Regions from separate parts of the Bacillus sp. FSL R5-0422 genome, predicted to be linked through region 2. Evidence: riboswitches for the same ligand, from Rfam matches in the RefSeq annotation. Region 2 holds a riboswitch; the other holds the start of a gene.

Region 1 (10,459 bases), 1.7 Mb from region 2:
ATTTATGAAAACGTTTGGCGAGGATGTACTTGGGAAAGGCGTCGTTGAAGCGAAAGATACGCCGAATTTTATTGCCAATCGTATTGGTACTTATGGACTCCTTGTTACAGTGCGTGAAATGCTTGAAAACAAATACACCATTGGAGAGGTGGATTCGGTCACAGGACCTCTCATTGGAAGACCGAAAAGTGCGACCTTCCGTACACTTGATGTCGTAGGGCTCGACACGTTTTTCCATGTAGCCCGGAACGTATATGACCAAGTCGAAGGTAAGGAAAAAGATATTTTTCAGCTTCCTGAGTTTATTGAAAGAATGCTTGAAAAAGGATGGATTGGTAGCAAGGCAGGGCAAGGGTTTTATCAAAAAAATGGAAAGGTCATTTTGGAAATTGATCCTGTGACGCTCACATACGGAGAACGAACGAAGCTCAAAGATCCAGGCATTGAGATGGCAAAGCAGCAAAAGGGAACGAAAGCGAAATTGAAAGCGCTTATTTATCAGGATGGGCGTGCAGGCCAATTGCTCTGGAACATGACGGCACCTGTGCTCCTTTATTCAGCTCAGTTAACAGGCGAAATTGCAGATGATATTCAGTCCATTGATAACGCAATGAAATGGGGATTTGGCTGGCAGCACGGTCCGTTTGAGCTCTGGGATGCAATTGGTGTGAAAAAAGCAGTCGAGCGCATGGAAGCAGAAGGTCACAGCATCCCGCAGTGGGTGCAAGACATGCTGTCAGAAGGACACGACACATTCTATCAAGAGAATGCAGATGGAGAGCGCTCGTTTTATCACAACGGGGCTTATGAACAGGAAAAAGGAAACGAAAAGAATATTTCCTTAGCGAGATTGAAAAAGAAACACGGCGTTATTTTTAAAAATGCTGGTGCGAGCTTGATTGATATCGGTGACGATGTCGCCTTGCTCGAATTTCACTCCAAAAGCAATGCCATTGGACTAGATGTCATTGACATGATCAATCGCGCTGTCGATGAGGTGGAACAGAATTATAGAGGGCTTGTCATCGGAAACCAAGGCAAGAACTTCTGTGTTGGTGCCAACCTTGCGTTGATTTTAATGGAAGCACAGGACGATAATTTCTTTGAAATTGACTTTGTGATCCGCCGCTTCCAGCAGGCAATGATGAAGGTGAAATATAGCGACCGTCCAGTCGTTGCTGCACCGTTCGGTATGACACTCGGAGGCGGAACAGAGGTTTGTCTGCCGGCCGCAGCTATTCAGGCGTCCAGTGAAGCGTACATGGGTCTTGTCGAAGCGGGAGTTGGGCTGATTCCAGGCGGCGGTGGAAACAAAGAATTATATCTTCGCCATCTGCAAGGGTCAGCTAAGCCGTCAGAGACCGCTATACAAGATGCCACGCTGAAAACATTTGAAACCATTGCAATGGCTAAAGTATCCACTTCGGCAGAGGAAGCGCGGGATATGAACATGCTGCGCGCGAGTGACCGAATCAGTATGAACGGTGATCACCTGATCTATGATGCGAAACAACTTGTGCTCTCTCTTGATGAAGCAGGTTATCGTGCGCCGCTCAAGCAAAAGGTGCCCGTCATGGGAGAAACAGGCTATGCAGCAATGATATTGGCGGCTGAAAATATGAGATTGTCTGGATACATTTCAGAGCATGACATGACCATTGTTAAAAAATTAGCTCATGTTATTTCCGGCGGAAAACTGCCATTTGGAACAGAGGTAGAGGAGCAATACTTATTAGAGCTTGAAAGAGAAGCATTTTTAAGTCTTGTAGGAGAAGTAAAATCACAAGCACGCATGCAGCACATGCTCGTCAAAGGAAAACCTTTACGTAACTAAGGGGGAGTCAAAATGAGAGAAGCAGTCATTGTCGCTGGCGCAAGAACACCAGTAGGGAAGGCGAAAAAAGGATCGTTAAAACATTTTCGGCCTGATGATATGGGCGCATTGTGTGTAAAAGAAACATTAAAGCGTGCTGGTGATTACGACGGACAGATAGATGATTTGATCATCGGATGTGCGACACCAGAAGCGGAGCAGGGGTTAAATGTGGCTCGGAATATTGGAGCGTTAGCAGGACTTCCGTATACAGTCCCTGCCATCACCATTAACCGCTACTGTTCATCTGGTCTTCAGTCCATCGCTTATGCGGGTGAACGAATCATGCTCGGTCAGGCAGAAACAATCTTAGCCGGTGGAGTCGAATCAATGTCACAAGTACCAATGATGGGTCATTCCATTCGTCCGAATGCTCATTTGGCAGAGCAAGCACCTGAATACTATATGAGCATGGGCCACACGGCAGAGCAGGTGGCGCAAAAGTATCAGGTCACTCGTCAAGATCAGGACGCCTTTGCGGTAAGAAGTCATCAAAAGGCAGCCAAAGCATTACAGGAAGGAAAGTTTTCAGATGAAATTGTATCCGTTGATGTAACAGAGCGGCGGGTAGGGGAGCAATTTCAATTAGAAGAACATCAATTCACGTTCTCACAGGATGAAGGCGTAAGAGCGGGGACAACGGAAGAGATTCTTTCCACTTTGCGTCCGGCTTTTTCAACAAAAGGCACGGTGACCGCAGGGAACTCTTCACAAACAAGTGACGGAGCTGCGTGTGTGATGATGATGGATCGTGAGAAAGCATCCTCACTTTCCCTTCAGCCGCTCGCCAAGTTCAGAGCGTTTGCTGTTGGTGGTGTACCGCCTGAAGTGATGGGGATCGGTCCAATTGAAGCCATTCCACGTGCGCTGAAAATCGCTGGACTTGAGCTGAAGGATATCGGACTGTTTGAATTAAACGAAGCGTTTGCCTCTCAGGCCATTCAAGTCATTCGTCATTTAGGAATTGATGAAGAGAAAGTGAATGTCAATGGCGGGGCAATCGCACTAGGACATCCGCTCGGCTGTACAGGAACGAAATTGACACTGTCACTCATTCATGAAATGAAACGGCGAAACGAGCAATTTGGCATCGTCACAATGTGTATCGGCGGGGGCATGGGAGCAGCAGGAATTTTTGAATTGATCTAAAGGGGGAAAACAGAATGAAAGCAATGGAAGAGGTAAAAAAGGGTGGAAGCTTCTTAATTGATGAGACGAATTATGAGCATATCTTTACACCAGAGGATTTCTCTGATGAGCATCAAATGATTGGAAAGACAACAGAGGATTATATTTTACAAGACGTTGTTCCATATATAGATCAAATTGAAAAGCATGAATTTGAGCATTCCGTCAGGCTTCTTAAAAAGGCTGGAGAGCTTGGGCTGCTAGGAGCCGACGTGCCTGAAGAATTCGGAGGGCTTGGATTAGATAAAATCAGTTCAGCTATTATTACCGAGAAATTCTCCAGAGCAGGGAGCTTCTCGCTTTCCTATGGCGCCCATGTCGGCATTGGATCTCTGCCAATCGTACTGTTCGGAAACCAAGCGCAAAAGGAAACGTATCTGCCAGGACTTGCTTCTGGAGAAACGATAGCGGCGTATGCCCTAACTGAACCAGGATCAGGCTCTGACGCTCTTGGAGCAAAGACAACTGCGGTGTTAAATGAAGCCGGAACCCATTATGTGTTGAATGGGGAAAAACAGTGGATCACAAACTCCGCATTTGCCGACGTCTTTGTCGTATATGCGAAAATTGATGGTGAACACTTCTCTGCTTTTATCGTAGAAAAGGATTTCCCTGGTGTCAAAACGGGACCTGAAGAGAAAAAGATGGGCATTAAAGGGTCCTCAACGAGAACGTTAATCCTTGAGGATGCTCAAGTGCCAAAAGAGAATTTACTAGGTGAGGCTGGCAGAGGTCATGTCATTGCCTTTAACATTTTAAATATCGGACGCTACAAGCTGGCTGTCGGGACAGTTGGCGCGTCAAAACGTGTCATTCAATTATCGGCAGAATACGCAAACCAGCGTAAGCAATTCCAAACGCCCATTTCTCGATTTAGCTTAATTGGTGAAAAAGTAGCCAACATGTCGGCAAAGCTCTATGCGATGGAAAGTGCTGTTTACCGCACAGTCGGATTATTTGAACAGCGTATGGGTCTATTAAGTGAAGAAGACCAAAAGGACGGCAAACAAATTGCCCAGTCCATTGCAGAATATGCCATTGAATGCTCTCTTTGTAAAGTGCTTGGCTCTGAAACTTTAGACTATATTGCGGATGAGGGTGTGCAGATTCACGGCGGATATGGATTCATGCAAGAATACGAGGTCGAAAGAGCCTATCGTGACTCCCGGATTAACCGTATTTTTGAAGGGACAAACGAAATCAACCGTCTGCTAGTCCCAGGCACATTCCTGAAGAAAGCGATGAAGGGAGAGCTTCCGCTTCTTCAAAAGGCGCAAACCTTACAGGAAGAGCTCATGATGATGATGCCGGAAGAGCCGGGTGATCAGCCGCTCGATCAAGAAAAATATTTGCTTGCCCATGCGAAAAAGATCGCCTTAATGGTATCTGGAATGGCGGCGATGAAGTATGGAAAAGCGTTAGACAAAGAGCAAGAGATTCTTGTGAACATAGCGGATATCGTCAATGAAATTTTTGCTGCTGAATCGGCGATTCTGCGTACTGAAAAGGCAATCGCTGCATCAGGGCTAGATAAGAATAATCAAAAGCTTGCTTACACACAAATATTCACGCAGGAGGCCTTCTTAAAAATTGAAGCCCATGCAAAAGAATCCTTAATCGCGATGGAAGAAGGAGATGCACTCCGCATGAGTCTTTCAGCTCTTCGCAAACTGACAAGATTCACCCCGATCAATGTCATCGCCAAAAAGCGCGAAGTGGCGAAACGAATCTTTGAAGTAGAGAAATATATCGTATAAGACGGCTGAAATTTGCGGATATCATTCCGCACCTCAGATTGTTGACAAAGGGCTAAAATGATCTTTATTTTAGCCCTTTGTCTTCTTTCTGCACCTTTTTGTAAGCATACATTTAGGTTTTTAAAATATTTTGTGATAAAATGTTGTCACTATTTGCAGGAGGTGAAAATGGTGGCTTTAGATTTTTATGAATACCCATCTTGCGGTACATGCCGAAAAGCAAAAAAATGGCTGGAAGAACACAATAAAGACATCAACAGCATACATATCGTCGAAGAGACGCCTAATAAAGAAACATTAAAAGCCCTTTACGAAAAAAGCGGCTTAGAGTTGAAGAAGTTCTTTAATACAAGTGGACAGAAATACCGAGAGCTACAGCTGAAAGATCAACTTCCTGCAATGTCAGAGGACGAGCAGCTAGAATTACTCGCATCTAATGGAATGCTGATCAAGCGTCCGATTACAACAGACGGTAAACGAGTCACGATTGGATTTAATGAAGATACATTTAAAAGCGTCTGGAAATGATGTAACTTTCATTCAGATTGTGGTATCTTCAATATAGATTGAAAGAAAAGACTGGAGGGGTATTGAATGAGCACACCAAAAGATTTACGTTATTCAGAAGAACATGAATGGGTCAAAGTAGAAGGGGAAAAGGTGCGTATCGGTATTACGCATTTTGCTCAATCTGAGCTAGGCGATATCGTGTTCGTTGAGCTTCCTGAAGTAGGAGACAAAATTACAGCGGACGAGCCTTTCGGAAGTGTAGAATCAGTGAAAACAGTTTCTGAGCTTTACGCACCGATCAACGGTACAATTGTTGAAGTGAACGATGAGCTGGATGACAGCCCTGAATTCGTCAACGACTCTCCATACGAAAAAGCATGGATGATCGTGGTAGAGCCAGCTGATACATCTGAAATTGAGAACTTGATGACTGCTGAGCAATATGAAGAAATGACAAAAGAAGACTAATTCACGTGAAATTGGACACTCTACCTTTATGGGGGGTGTCCAATTTGTCTTTTCAAAAAGAACAGGTGGATATAACAGATCATGTCACAGGGCGATTCAAAGAAAGCGGCATGGTGCTGTATCATCAAAATGAAGAGATTGGCACGATGATTAGTGAAAACCAATATGAGTTAAAATCAGGTTATTCCTATGATCAAAATCGTTTTTATCGTCTGACGGATACATTGACCCACGGGACAGAAAAATATGTAGACTGTGATGATGAAAATGGCTGGTGCTAATCACAGATGAGGCTGCAGTGAGCATAAGCTGCAGTCTTTTTAGTGCAAGTGCCCAATCTTTACAACCTCGATGAAAGATTGTAATCTAAGGGAGAACTGAACAATGTCAAAAGGGCCGGGTGATCGTGATGAATGTAGAGGTAGAAAAGGTCATCATAGTAGAAGGTAAAACAGACAAACAAAAGCTAAAAGAAGTCATAAGTGAACCTGTTACCATCATTTGCACCAATGGCACGATCAGTACATCGAAGCTGGATCAGCTCGTAGACGAATTATTGGGGAAAGACGTTTACATATTAGCAGACAGTGACGATGCAGGCGACAAACTGCGGAAGCAATTTCGAAAAGAATTCCCTGAAGCGCTTCATCTTTTTGTCGACAGAACGTACCGCGAAGTGGCCGCTTCACCGTCAGCCCACATTGCATCTATCCTATTAGCTGCAAACATTGATGTTCATTCGAAATATTTATGAGGGTGGACGTATATGAAAGAGATTGAAGAACATGATTTCAAGGAAATAAAGGACGATTTATTTCTTTTATACTTATATACACCGTTTTGCGGAACATGCCAGCTGGCAAAGAAAATGCTTGCGGTCGTAGACACCATGCAGCCGGATGTACCTTTTTACGAAAATAACTTAAACTACTCACCAGGCTTTGCGAAGGCTTTTGAGATCGAAAGCGTTCCTTGCTTTCTACTGTTTAAAAAAGGCGAACTGGTGCAAAAAGGCTATGCCTTTCACTCTGTTCCATATCTTCATGAAATGATTGAAACCGCTAAATAAAGCGGTTTTTTGTCATATTTCAAGCAATTCATCTGAAAATTTGTCGAGTTATTTATAAAGGACAAGGGAATGTTTGTAGAGAAATGTTATGTATAACCAAATGACAGGGAGGTTATACATGTGGAAAAAGTGAAAACCCATGGTAACAAAGGGCAGCGCTTATTGCTAAAACCGCTGCTCTCATCATCATCCTTGAAGATTACATTTGAGGCGGAAACTGACTCTTGTACATTGATTGTGGATGAGCGTGGTGAAGTGAAGAAACTACCTGCAATTGAGTTATCGGATCTCATCTTTTATGGTGAGAGAAAAGAAATACTACAATTATTAGATGGAGATATGTCCTTACAGCAGTTAATTAGCAGGGGACAAGTGAAAGTAAAAGGGTCATTCCGCGCGCTCCTAAGACTAGAGGCGGTGCTCTGGCTGACGAACGGTTTTTTTCGAAAAATGATAACGTAGTCGTTTACTAGGAAATTAGCGATTTACAGCGTTGACATATCTCGGGTAGCATGATATTCTACGTTAGTAAAAACATGAACATCACATAAAACAACATATTTTCTCTTATTAAGAGAGGTGGAGGGACGTGCCCTATGAAACCCGGCAACCGTCAGCATAGCTGAAATTGGTGCCAATTCACTCAAAGCCGCAATGCTTTGAAAGATGAGAGAAAGGCGTATTGAACATAAAAGGCCTTTCTGCTTGCATTGCAGTTGGGTCTTTTTTACTGACCTCAAGCCAGGCGCGGAGCATGGCATCAGGAAGAATAAATAATGTATGTGATGGCAACCTATAGATTCAGCAAGAAAGCAGGTGAACAGACTGTGATCCATTTACAGAATGTATCAAAAACGTATCATTCAAAAAGCGGAAATGTTGATGCTGTGAAAGACGTCAACTTGGATATTGGTAAAGGTGAAATATTCGGAATTATTGGGTATAGCGGTGCCGGAAAAAGCTCGCTGATTCGCCTATTAAACGGTCTGGAGCTGCCAACAGAAGGAATTGTCGAAGTGGCAGGCAACCGGATCAATGAAGTATCGAATGCGAAACTTCGGAAAGCAAGACAAGAAATCAGCATGATTTTCCAGCACTTTAACCTACTTTGGTCAAGAACAGTGAGACAAAATATTATGTTCCCACTTGAGATCGCAGGTGTACCGACATCGAAACGGAGAGAGCGTGCGAATGAACTGATTAAATTAGTCGGTTTAGAAGGAAAAGAAAATGCGTATCCGTCTCAGCTTAGCGGCGGACAAAAACAGCGTGTGGGGATTGCGAGAGCATTAGCAAATGATCCAAAGGTTCTTCTTTGTGACGAAGCAACGTCAGCACTTGATCCGCAAACAACGGATTCTATCCTTGATCTTTTGGCAAATATCAATAAACGACTTGGACTGACGATTGTGCTGATTACACACGAAATGCATGTCATTCGCAAAATTTGTCATCGCGTGGCGGTGATGGAGAATGGACGCATTGTCGAAGAAGGCGAGGTATTACGCGTTTTCAGACAGCCGAAGGAAGAAATGACGAAGCGATTCGTCCAGCAGCTTGCTGAACCAGAGGAAGCGAAAGAAACAATCGAACACGTCTTAGAGCGCGTAAAAGAAGGTCAGGTCGTACGGTTGTCCTTTATTGGCGATTCTGCCGAGCAACCGCTCATCACTGAAATCATTCGATCCTTCAAGGTCGATGTAAATATCCTTCAAGGAAAGATTTCTCAAACGCAGGAAGGCGCGTTTGGAACACTCTTTATCCATATTAATGGAGAAGAGACTGAGGTAGAAAAAGCCATCGCCTATATCCAAAGCAAACAGGTTGAAATTGAGGTGATGACACATGTTTGAGAAATGGTTTCCGAACGTTGATTTAGAAGTCATTTGGAATGCAACGGGCGAAACGGTCTATATGACACTCATTTCATTGGCGTTTGCCTTTGTGATCGGAATTATTCTTGGACTCCTGCTTTTCCTTACAGGAAAAGGTGGTCTTTGGGAAAATAAACCGATCAATGCTGTCATCGGTGGAGTCGTCAACATTTTCAGATCGATTCCTTTTATCATTTTAATTATTCTTTTATTAGGGTTCACGAAATTCTTAATGCATACAATTCTAGGTCCAAATGCAGCACTGCCTGCCCTTGTCATTGGGTCAGCTCCATTCTATGCACGTCTTGTCGAAATTGCACTGCGTGAGGTAGACAAAGGAGTCATTGAAGCAGCACGCTCAATGGGAGCGAAAACATCGACCATCATATTCAAAGTATTGCTGCCAGAATCATTGCCAGCCCTCATTTCAGGTATTACCGTAACAGCGATTGCTTTAATTGGCTCAACTGCGATTGCAGGTGCAATTGGAGCAGGCGGACTTGGTGACCTTGCTTATGTGGAAGGATACCAATCTGGTAATACAGATGTCACACTTTTTGCCACTGTGTTTATTCTCATCATCGTCTTTATTATTCAAATAATCGGTGATTTGATTACAAATAAAATTGATAAACGATAAGGGAGGATTTATTCATGAAGAAATTGATTTTAAGTGCACTATTTCTAGCATTTGCAGGCATTTTAGCTGCATGCGGTTCATCTAATAACGCAAGTGATAGCAAAACCATTACGGTTGCGGCTTCAAAAACACCACATGCCGAAATTCTTGAAGAAGCAAAACCACTTCTAAAAGAAAAAGGCTACGATCTCAAAGTGAAAGTACTTAGTGATTATAAAATGTACAACAAAGCGTTAGCTGAAAAAGAAGTGGATGCAAACTTTTTCCAACATATCCCTTACTTAAATGAAGAAAATAAATCAAACAAAGATTACGACCTAGTGAGTGCAGGTGCGGTTCACCTTGAGCCATTCGGCATCTACTCTAAGAAATACAAATCAGTAAAAGATATTCCAAACGGTGGCACGATCATCATGACAAACAACGTAGCTGAGCAAGGACGTATGCTTGCCCTGCTTCAACATGCTGGTGTCATCAAACTCGACCCAAAGGTTGATACAATCAACGCTACTGTAAAGAACATCAAAGAAAACCCAAAGAACCTAAAGTTCAAAAAAATCGCTCCTGAACTAACAGCGAAAGCTTATGAAAACAGTGAAGGCGATGCTGTGTTTATCAACGTCAACTATGCGATCCAAAATAAATTGAATCCGAAAAACGATTCAATCGAACTTGAGCAAACAAAGAACAACCCATATGCAAACATCGTGGCGGTTCGCAAAGGTGAAGAAAAATCAGATAAGATCAAGACTTTAATGGAAGTTCTTCACTCTGATAAAATCAAAGAATTCATCGACAAAAAATATGACGGTGCTGTACTACCGGTATCTGAATAACGATGTGTTAACCTCGCTTTCGTCAAAGCGAGGTTTCAGCGTGTAGACAAACCCTCGCATTCGGTGTCAGTCCTGCGTGCTGGTGCTCACGAATGTCGGATTCGCTCCGCTCCAGTACTCGTCCTTCCTACACTGCAAAGGTTTTCTATCACGCTGAAAGGAAGACAAAGGTCTAAAATTAAGTTCATTTTAGACCTTTGTCAACAATCTGTAACCTCGCTTTCGTCAAAGCGAGGTTTTTTTG
Region 2 (10,459 bases):
AAGTGCCAATTGTTTGTATTGTAATTGGAGAGGCATCAAGTGGTGGAGCTCTTGGCATTAGTGTCGGTAACCATATCCATATGTTAGAGTATTCATGGTACTCGGTCATTTCGCCAGAAGGAGCAGCATCTATCCTATGGAAGGACGCTAAGTATGCTCCAGAAGCTGCTGAACATATGAAAATTTCAGCAATAGATTTAAAACATTTAGGAGTTATTGATGAAATCATTCCTGAAATTAGAGGTGGAGCACAAAATGATATAAAATCACAGGCAAAATTGATTGAATCTACAATCGAATCATCTCTAAAAAAATTGATACTATTATCCTCGGAAGAGCTTATACAACAGCGATATGAAAAGTATAGAAAAATAGGAAATTATAAATGAAAATATTTAAAGTCCGTATTGCATTTCGGAGGATTCTTACAAAAAAGTTCTAAATATTTTGTAAGTAACCTCTTAAACTGGATATGCTGATACTATTAAAAGATGTGTGATCGGTATGGAATAGGGATTTTTTGATCCTAAAAATACTGAGAAACAATCTAATGGATAAAGTTCGTCCCCAATTTGTCCCCAATCAAAAGAAACAGAACAAACATTTGTTACCGACAAACAAAAAACCCTTGCTAGGCAAGGGTTTAAACGATGATTCCGACTGGGCTCGAACCAGCGACCTCTACCCTGTCAAGGTAGCGCTCTCCCAGCTGAGCTACGGAATCGGGTTATGTATCAGTTCTGGGGTTTCTGTTACTGACAGTCTCTATTATATAACCTTCATGATCCATCGTCAATGGTTTTGTTCAAAAAAGGTCAAAAAGCCGGCAGCTGTGCCGGCTTTTTCTCACCTTCATGATTGGTTGACAAGAACGGGCTTTAATTGATCGAGTGCTTGTTTGAAGTCGCGTTTGAGGTCTTCTCCGTTTTCAACTCCAACACTTAAACGAAGCAATCCATCTGTAATTCCTCTTTTTTCTCTTTCTTCTTTTGGCATAGCCGCATGTGACATTTTGGCTGGGTATGACAGAATGGATTCGACGGCGCCAAGGCTGACAGCAAATACAGGTAATGTGACAGCGTCTACTAATTCTTTGACTGCTGCTTCGTTTTCTAATTCAAATGAGAGAACGGCTCCAGCTCCGCTTGCTTGCTTTCGCTGAATGTCTGCCCCCGGATGGTCATCTAAGCCTGGATAGTATACTTTTTTCACCGCTGGATGTTCTTTCAGGAATGAAGCGAGTTTAAATGCCGTTTGGCTTGCTTTTTCTAATCTCACCTGAAGGGTTTTTAACCCTCTTAACACAAGCCAGCAGTCCTGCACGCCAAGGACCGCACCGAATGAGTTTTGCAGCGAATAGAGTTCCTCTCCCAGCTTCTCATCTTTCACCACCGCTAAGCCTGACAGCACATCACTGTGACCGCTCAAAAATTTCGTTGCGCTGTGCAGGACAACGTCAACGCCAAGGTCGAGCGGACGCTGAAGAGCCGGTGTTAAAAATGTATTATCTAAAAATGTCAGACAGTCATGTTCTTTCGCAAGCTGGACGACGCCCTCTATATCCGTAATTCCTAGCGTCGGGTTTGACGGTGTTTCCATGTAAATGACCTTCGTATTCGATTGAATGCCTTTTTTGACTTCATTCAAATCCGTCATGTCCACAAAGGTATGCTCAATGCCGAATCTCGAAAGAACTTGGGTGATCATACGAAATGTACCACCATACACATCTCTTGTGACAAGGACGTGATCTCCTTTTGATAATAGAAGAAAAGCAGTGGAGATGGCTGCCATGCCAGATGCAAAAGCAAGCCCTCTCGTTCCTCCTTCTAGCGCCGCAATCGTATCCTCTAACGCTTGACGTGTAGGAGTCCCCGATCTTGAGTAGTCATATTGACCAAAATCATCAAAGCTGCTTTGATGAAAGGTGGACGCATGCTGAATCGGCACACTGACTGCACCTGTTGAACGGTCTGTTTTGAATGCGTTATGAACGAGTTGGGTTTCGAATGTCCAATCATGTGTGGTCATTTGGCATGTACCTCCTCTTTTACTTGTGATAGTGCCTGCTTTAGGTCTGCCTTCAGGTCATCTACGTGCTCAATACCAACGGAGAAACGGAGCAGTTTGTTACACACACCGTTTGCAATGCGAATTTCCTCAGGAATATCCATGTGCGTTTGCGTCGCAGGATACGTGATAAAACTTTCAATTCCGCCAAGACTTTCAGCAAAACAAATCGTTTTCAGCTGCTTTAAAAATGGATTGACCCAGTCTTCTTCGGCTACACGGAATGACAGCATTCCTCCCTTGCCTGGGTAAAGGACATCTTGAATTTCTGGCTGTTTCTTTAAAAACTCGGCTAGCTCCTGCGCATTTGCCTCGTGCTGGCGCATTCTAAGAGCCAGTGTTTTCATCCCTCTCATTAATAGCCATGAGTCAAATGGTGATAGAACCGCTCCAATCGCGTTTTGATGCTGGAACATGTCTTCAGACAACTGCTCTCCTTTTGTGACGACAAGCCCTGCAAGAACGTCATTATGTCCGCCTAAATATTTGGTTGCGCTATGAATCACAATGTCCGCTCCAAGCGTAATCGGCTTTTGCAAAACAGGTGTGTAAAAGGTGTTATCGACAATGACCAAAGCGCCATGTTCTTTTGCAATCTTCGCTATTTTTTGAATATCCGCTTCTTGCATAAGTGGATTTGTCGGCGTCTCAATAAAGACTGCTTTTGTGTTTGTTGTGATTTTAGAGCGTAAACAGTCTTCATCTGAAAAATCATCGTAAAGAAAACGTAAGCCGTACTTTTTCCATTCGTTTTCAAACAAACGGTATGTACCGCCATATAGGTCTGATGAGACGATGAGTTCATCACCACTTTCAAATAGCGCCATGATCGTTTGGATCGCAGCCATTCCCGAACTGAAGGCAAATCCGGCCGTCCCTTCTTCGAGTGAAGCAATCGCATCCTCTACAAGCTGCCTTGTTGGGTTTTTCGTTCGAATGTAATCAAATCCGGTTGATTCCCCTATGCCTCTATGTCTGTATGCTGTTGAAAGATAAACGGGGGGACTGACCGTACCAGTCGCCTCTTCGCTACGGTTTCCAATTTGCGCTAATGTCGTTTCCACATGTTCTGTCATTTGACACCATCCTAAGTAAAAATCTGATTTCAAAACAGAAAACCCCTTCTTCATAAGAAGAAGGGGTTTTAATCGCTTCCTCTTATCTTCCAAGCAAAAAAGCTGCTTGCTGGATTTAGCACCTTGGTACATCACATGAAGTGATGCATACCGGTTGCTGAGGTTTCAAAGGGCCAGTCCCTCCACCTCTCACGATAAGAATGTGTTGTCTGTCTGTTCTAATTCTTAATACTGTAACGCATTAAATCTCATTTTTCAAGAGGAATCTGAACAATTAATTGAAATTTTCTGTATTTTATAACAGATTCGGTGTTAACTGAATTGAATGCATGTTAGCATATAGGAACAACGCTATTTTTCATGTTACAATGAATGGAAACGTTTCACTTTGTGATGAAATCGGTTAGCTGGAGGAATGGATTATGGTGAAGAAAACAGGCATTATTCAAGAAGAAACCTTACATTCAAAAGAACTTGGGGCGGATATGACCCTTTTGATCTATTTGCCAGTCAATTACTCCCCCCTTTATACATATCATGTCATCATTGCCCAAGATGGTCATGATTATTTCCGTTTAGGCAAAATAGGCAGACAGGCAGAAGAATTGATGCAAAACAAAGAAATGGAACGCTCTATTATCATTGGTGTCCCTTATGAAAATGTCACCGAAAGAAGGAATACGTATCATCCAGATGGCACAAAATTTGAGGCGTATAAACGCTTTTTAGCAAATGAACTTGTCCCTTATATTGATATGCACTATCCAACCTATCAAATTGGCTCAGGACGCACGTTTATTGGTGATTCTCTGGGTGCTACGATTTCTCTTATGACAGCGATTGATTATCCTTCTTTATTTGGCGGGCTCATTTTGCAGTCACCTTACGTTGATGATTCAGTCTTAGAAGCTGTTAAACAGTCGACAGCCCTTTCTCATTATGCGATTATCCATCAAATTGGACTGGAAGAAACGGCTGTGAAAACGACAGATGGTCAAGTGCTCGATTTTATTCAGCCGAACGACGATTTAAAGGCACTTCTTGAACAGTCAGGTGCAGATTATTTATTTGAGACATTCGAAGGGGATCATAAATGGACGTTTTGGCAACCGCTCATTGCGTCTTCGTTAAAAAGAATGCTCCCATATTCGTTAATCAACTGAATTTTGTTATAATAAACAATAATAAATACTTTCTTAATCAGGAGGGAACAAGATGAAATACGGAGTTGTTTTATTTCCATCAAAAAAATTGCAAGATATTGCGAACTCTTACCGGAAGCGTTATGATCCGAACTATGCACTCATACCGCCTCATTTAACACTTAGAACACCTTTTGAATTAACGGATCTAGAAGCGGCTGATGTCGTCTCAACGCTAAGAGAGTATGCAAAAAATGCTTCTCCTATTACATTACGTATTAAAAAATTCAGTTCATTCGCTCCTGTAAACAACGTTATTTATATGAAAGTAGAACCGAACGAAGAAATCATGGCGCTCAATGAAAGGTTGTATGCAGATCCACTTGAAGGTACACCTGAATATGCCTTTGTTCCTCATGTGACAGTGGCTCAAAAACTCTCAGATGATGAGCATTCAGACGTTCTTGGTACATTAAAGCTGAGAAAGATTGACCATGAAGAAACAGTGGATCGCTTCCACCTTTTATATCAACTAGAGAACGGATCTTGGACCGTCTATGAAACATTTATTTTAGGAGAAGAGGGTTAAGGAGATTTGAAAACAGTCATCGCAACAGCACAAACACAACGAGAAGATGCATATTACGTTCGAAAAGAAGTATTCGTCAAAGAACAAGAAGTCCCATTAGAGATTGAAATAGATGAATTAGAAGACGAGGCCATTCATTTTGTCATTTATAATGATGAAATGAAGCCTCAAGCAGCCGCTAGATTGCGCATCATTGAAGGACCAAAGGCAAAGCTAGAACGAATTTGTGTGTTAAAAGAGGCACGCGCTTTCGGCCTTGGCCACAAACTATTAGAAGCGCTAGAAACAGAAGCCATTGCGAATGGAGCGAAGGAAGCGGTTATGCACGCACAAGTCCAAGCCCTTCCTTTCTACGAAAAGAAAGGTTACAAAGCCATTTCTGAACCGTTTGAAGAAGCAGGAATCACACATGTCAAAATGACAAAAACTCTGTCTGTTTGACCATTAGAAAAAGCCAGCGCATCCATGATGCCCTGGCTTTTTCTTTATCATCGTTCGTCAATGGAAGAAAGCGCAATCATTTATATATACGTATTAATATGAACGCCTTTGCCTTCCTCCATAAACATATCTCGTACAAAGCGTTCCCGCTTTTTTTGCTGTACTTTCGTTTCTGCTTCTGCCACTAAGTCCTCTTTTTTCTCCAGCTCTCTGTATATCTTGTCATGAAAGGTGCGCGTAACCTTAGTTACTTTCGCGTAGTCTTCTTTATCCTGAGGAGCAGGACGATTGATATATTGAAAATACAGATCCGGCTGAATCGGGGCTATATATCCCATCAAGAACGCCTCCTTTGCTTCTCTTCTACTCTACTATTCCCTAATTATGACTGTTTGAAACACGTCTCATTTGATATGATTAGATGTGTTTCTTTTTAAGATTGATTAACTATTGGAGGACTAGCTTTGAAATGCGCACGACGACATGATCGAACGATCTCATTACATACGTATTCGAGAGAACATTATCAATTCCTCCATGACGAGGGAAAAAAAGGGCACTTATTCTGCCCATATTGCGGACAACCCATCTTTTTCAGATTAAATATACATGAAGAACCTGCCTTTATTCATAAACATATGTCTCAGCAAGAGATGTGTGAACAAGCAGAAGAACAAGAAGTTCAGAAAAAACACGCAGAACAAAAGGAAAGTGCTTCTTATAAAGAACGTGGGGGCTTCCGTTTTCCAACAGGCAAACAAATCATCTCGCAAACGAATGATTCATATGAGTGGCAGGAACCAAGGTCGATTCAATTTAGCGATGCGTTACATTTAGAAGAGAATGAACAAGCACATACCATCGATCTCTTTCCACATATCACCTTTAGCACACCGCAGCTTCAAGCTGTCACACATAAAGACGGTCCAATGCTTGTACTGGCTGGCGCTGGTAGCGGGAAAACAAGAGTCCTGACAGCAAGAGCGGCTTATCTCATGTCACATCATCACATTCCTGCTCACCACATCTTACTCGTGACGTTCACCACAAAAGCCAGCAGTGAAATGAAAGAAAGACTGCGCAAGCAATATCAGCTGCACCCATCACAAGCAAGCCAAGTGGTGACAGGTACCTTCCATAGTCTTTTTTATAAAATGCTGCTTCACGATGACGCAAACAAATGGAACGGCCAGCACCTGATCAAGTTTGATTGGCAGAAAGAGCAGTACATTCGGAAAGCCATCATGAATGAAGGACTTAATGAAAAAGACTACCCTACCGATCAAGTCCTGCAATCAATCGGCTATTGGAAAAATGCTTTTTTACCAGGTGATCTTCCTGATTTGAAGGATGAAAAAGAAAAACACATGTGGACGATCTATCAATCTTATGAACAGCAAAAACGAGACAATCAGCAATTTGACTTTGATGACATGGCGATTGCCTGCTTGCACATGCTGACAGAACAGCCTAAACTGCTGAAACGGTATCAAGACCGGTTTCACTATATATTGGTGGATGAATTTCAAGATATAAATCCAGTTCAATATCAATTGATTCAGCTATTAGCTGGAGAATCTGAGCAGCTATTTTGTGTTGGTGATGATGATCAAGCCATTTATGCCTTTAGGGGCAGTAATCCTGCTTTCATTCTTGAATTCAAACGGGACTACCCTTCGGCTCAGATTGTCCATTTACATGCCAATTACCGCTCGCATCATACGATTGTCGCAAGTGCCGATGCCATTATTAAGAAAAATCAGCATCGTTATGAGAAAACATTAAAAGCCGTCCGATCGGAGACAATCCCTCCTACGCTCTTTTATCCATATGACGAGGAAGAGGAAGCGACCATGATCGTGGCAGATATTCAGGAGAAAATTAAAAACGGCGCAAAGCCGAATGATATCTGCGTGCTCTTTCGCACCAATACGGGAGGCCGTGCGATTTATGAGCGTCTGCATCAATCTGCGATTCCGTATGAGACGGAGGCTGGTGTCAAAGCCTTCTACAGCAGACGAATTGTTCGAGTTCTTCTCGCCTTTCTCTCTTTAAGTCAGGATGCTGATGATGTGGCCGCTATGAAACAGCTGCTTCCGGTATTCTTTTTAAAGCAGCAGACCTTAAACACAATGAAGGCACTGACCATTACGGAAGATTGTTCAATGGTCGACGCACTCGGAAAACTAACAGATATTCAGCCGTTTCAACAGAAAAAGTTACAATCCATTGTCCCTCTGTTCCGCACGTTACGAAATTTAAAGCCGTCTGACGCTGTGGCATTTATTGAACAAAAGATGGGACTAGGTGATTACTTAAAAAAACGAGTGAATGATACGAATGTGCTTGAAAAAGGGACGGATGACGTACGAGATGTGAAAACTGCTGCCAAACGCTTTGAAACGATAGAAGCCTTTCTCGCACATGCCGAACATATGAAGTCTGCCGAAAAGGAAAAAACAGACGAACCTGGTGTTCAGCTCATGACGATCCACCGTGCAAAAGGACTGGAATTCCAAACGGTGTACATCACTTGTGTGGTCGACGGAGCACTTCCACATGATTTCTCACTCGATGAACTCAGAAACGGTTCTGAAGAAGCCTTGGAAGAAGAGCGACGTTTATTATACGTGGCTATGACAAGAGCTGAACAATCTCTTTATCTATCGGTTCCATCGTTTAGACGTGGGAAAACCGCTCATCGCTCGCGTTTTTTATATCCCCTTCTAAAGAAAAACCGAGCATTATTCACAGAAAAACAACAGGCCCCCCTTTAAGCGGAGAGCCTGTTGTTTATTTTTTGTTGTTCATCATTTTAGCGATGGTATTGAAATCAAGCTTTTCTTTTCCACTTGTAATCGATTGAACGATTTTGTCTTCCATTTCTTTCGGTACACGTTTATTTGCAAGCTGTGCTACTTTTTTAATGACGCCTCGAACCGTTGCTTCATCTTTAAAGTTCGCATTTTGCAAAGAACCTGCCAGTTTAAAGACATCGTTCATATTCACACCCGTTTTATTTTCAACGCTTTTAAAGAATTTATTATCCATTCATATGCCTCCTCTTTGTGGAGTAATCACCTTACTATATGAAAATAGGCGAGATATGTGCCTATCCTAAAGCCTTGTTTGCCCAAAGAGAAAGGAAAGCAAAAGGCTCCCCCATTGCTTCCCTCACCTTCTTACTGTTTAGTTAAAGAAAGAAGCACCAACGATGATTAGAAGGATGAAAAGCACAACGACAAGAACAAATGTTGATCCATATCCGCCGCCGTAACCTCCGCCGTAGCCGCCGCAAGAACCGCCACCGTAACCGTAACAACTCATATATAAGCACCTCCTCTTCTCCCTTACAAAATATGAAAAATACAACAAATGGTTTGGACGATCACATAAAAAAGTGCGGAATTTTTATTTCTGCTGTTTAAAGACGTAATCTGCCTCTCCATGACGCACCATGAATGCTTCTGTTTCTTTTGCAAAAGCATCCATCTTCACGCCAAATGCTTTTAAATGCTCTTCAAGATCCTGCGCTTTATCCGCTAGATCCATTTCAACCTTTTCGTGCGCTTGCTCTTTCCCATCATGGGGTTTAGTGAACAAGGAACCGATTAATTGTTCGAATGCATCCATTCTGGTCACCCCTTCTCTCTTACATATGCATCACTCAAAAAAAGGGCAACAAAAAAACCGGATAAATCCGGCTTTTGTTTTCTCTTCTATTGAGGTTTCTTTTTCTTTCCACAGCCGCAGCCTGCTTTTTTGATTTTCTTCGTATAAACAGATTGTTGATTTGACTGCGCTGGATAACCTTGAAGCATATGTGACGGCGTTTCAGTTGGTTTCATCGCAACCCTTCCTTTCCTATTCCATGATAGTATATGCATGTTTTGAAAGCGTGTCTGATGAGAATGCCTGTTTATTTCACCAGTTTTGAGACAATTGCTTCAATAATGCCTGCTGCTGCGGCAATGGCTAATAGTAAATTAAGCCACATGCTGATGACAGGAAATAGTATGTATATCAGAAGTAATGCAGCAGTGCACCACATACCAGTACACCAATAACAGCTTAACAGCTCTCCTATCCAAGACCGCAGCCCTTTCCCTTTAATGATGATATATGTCTCTACTTCACCTTGTTCATTGACCTCTTCTTGTTCTTCATGAAATAAACGGCGGAAAGGCGCAGTAATGGTATCAAACACAATGAGCCTCGTCAGTCTAAAGGATGCGAGGGCAAACACGAGAAATGACAAAGTACCGCTCAGGAGCCTCCACCTCCTTCTTTCTTCTTTTTTGCGTCCTTTCTTTATATATGCAAAAAGAAAGACCGCCATGATGAATCGAGCGGAAATAAAATTGGGTTGTACTTTTTCACACTTTCCGATTCCACCTTGAGCCTCTGCTGCATTAAATAATGTATAGATAAGAAAGGAGTGAAAGTATTGTCTATTGAAGAAAGTGCTGATTTATTATACACACAACTGTTAAACGAATTAATCAGCAATTATGATGATTTCATTGAGATCAAAGATTCCGAAAATGTCACGATTCATAAAACAGATGTAACAGCCGCACTCTCCCTTCAAGCGACCGTAACGACAATCATTACTCTTTTAATCCAACTTCTTGTACCAGACGATGAATTGGCTACAGAAATCACAGATCAGCTTTTAGCCACACAACAAGTGACAGTCCAAAAGAAGACTGTGATCCAAATCATCAATTGCTATAACGTCACGATTACATTATCAGACGCATCTATTATGAACTCTGTCCAAATCCTCACTCAAACATTGAATGTGCTATTAGTTGAAGCCGGCATTCTTTGACCCTTTCTTTTTCTAACATTATGTATGAAAGAGGTGAAATAATCGTGGCTGAAGAGAACGAAAAAAAGGAATTTCAAATCAATACCGAGGTTGATCCATTAACGAGTCTTCTTGTGAGTGATATTTTAAACAAAAACAATATCACAGATGATCAGAAAGCAAACATTTCAGATGATCAAAGAAGAATGATTTTGAAATTAGTTGAGGACTTACAAAAGAAAGCAGATGACTTCGTACAGCAGCAGCAGGAGAAAAAAAGGCAGGCTGAGGCAGCAAAACATGTCGAAGAAGTAGCGCCTGAACCGCA

The links. Region 2 has a riboswitch for S-adenosylmethionine ahead of MKX52_RS05710 (methionine biosynthesis PLP-dependent protein). Riboswitches for the same ligand answer to the same signal wherever they lie in the genome.
Region 1: another riboswitch for S-adenosylmethionine. It lies ahead of MKX52_RS14805 (methionine ABC transporter ATP-binding protein); the one in region 2 lies ahead of MKX52_RS05710 (methionine biosynthesis PLP-dependent protein).

Annotation. Positions count from the first base shown of each region.
Region 1 covers NZ_CP152014.1:2,871,038-2,881,496, reverse strand. Annotated here, with positions in the region: gene MKX52_RS14850 (3-hydroxyacyl-CoA dehydrogenase NAD-binding domain-containing protein) at 1-1,834, shown strand, start outside; gene MKX52_RS14845 (acetyl-CoA C-acetyltransferase) at 1,847-3,022, shown strand; gene MKX52_RS14840 (acyl-CoA dehydrogenase family protein) at 3,037-4,818, shown strand; gene MKX52_RS14835 (arsenate reductase family protein) at 4,990-5,346, shown strand; gene gcvH (glycine cleavage system protein GcvH) at 5,413-5,796, shown strand; gene MKX52_RS14825 (YusG family protein) at 5,841-6,077, shown strand; gene MKX52_RS14820 (toprim domain-containing protein) at 6,206-6,550, shown strand; gene MKX52_RS14815 (thioredoxin family protein) at 6,563-6,865, shown strand; gene MKX52_RS14810 (SCP2 sterol-binding domain-containing protein) at 6,986-7,327, shown strand; SAM riboswitch class I at 7,430-7,538, shown strand; gene MKX52_RS14805 (methionine ABC transporter ATP-binding protein) at 7,693-8,718, shown strand; gene MKX52_RS14800 (methionine ABC transporter permease) at 8,711-9,379, shown strand; gene metQ (methionine ABC transporter substrate-binding lipoprotein MetQ) at 9,394-10,215, shown strand.
Region 2 covers NZ_CP152014.1:1,142,224-1,152,682, reverse strand. Annotated here, with positions in the region: gene MKX52_RS05725 (acetyl-CoA carboxylase carboxyltransferase subunit alpha) at 1-389, shown strand, start outside; tRNA gene MKX52_RS05720 (tRNA-Val) at 652-724, opposite strand; gene metC (cystathionine beta-lyase) at 853-2,031, opposite strand; gene MKX52_RS05710 (methionine biosynthesis PLP-dependent protein) at 2,028-3,146, opposite strand; SAM riboswitch class I at 3,226-3,347, opposite strand; gene MKX52_RS05705 (esterase family protein) at 3,569-4,309, shown strand; gene MKX52_RS05700 (YjcG family protein) at 4,362-4,877, shown strand; gene MKX52_RS05695 (GNAT family N-acetyltransferase) at 4,884-5,318, shown strand; gene MKX52_RS05690 (hypothetical protein) at 5,399-5,656, opposite strand; gene MKX52_RS05685 (ATP-dependent helicase) at 5,783-8,095, shown strand; gene MKX52_RS05680 (stage VI sporulation protein F) at 8,112-8,369, opposite strand; gene MKX52_RS05675 (YjcZ family sporulation protein) at 8,508-8,645, opposite strand; gene MKX52_RS05670 (hypothetical protein) at 8,730-8,951, opposite strand; gene MKX52_RS05665 (hypothetical protein) at 9,038-9,166, opposite strand; gene MKX52_RS05660 (DUF1360 domain-containing protein) at 9,238-9,588, opposite strand; gene MKX52_RS05655 (spore coat protein) at 9,766-10,152, shown strand; gene MKX52_RS05650 (hypothetical protein) at 10,197-10,459, shown strand, end outside.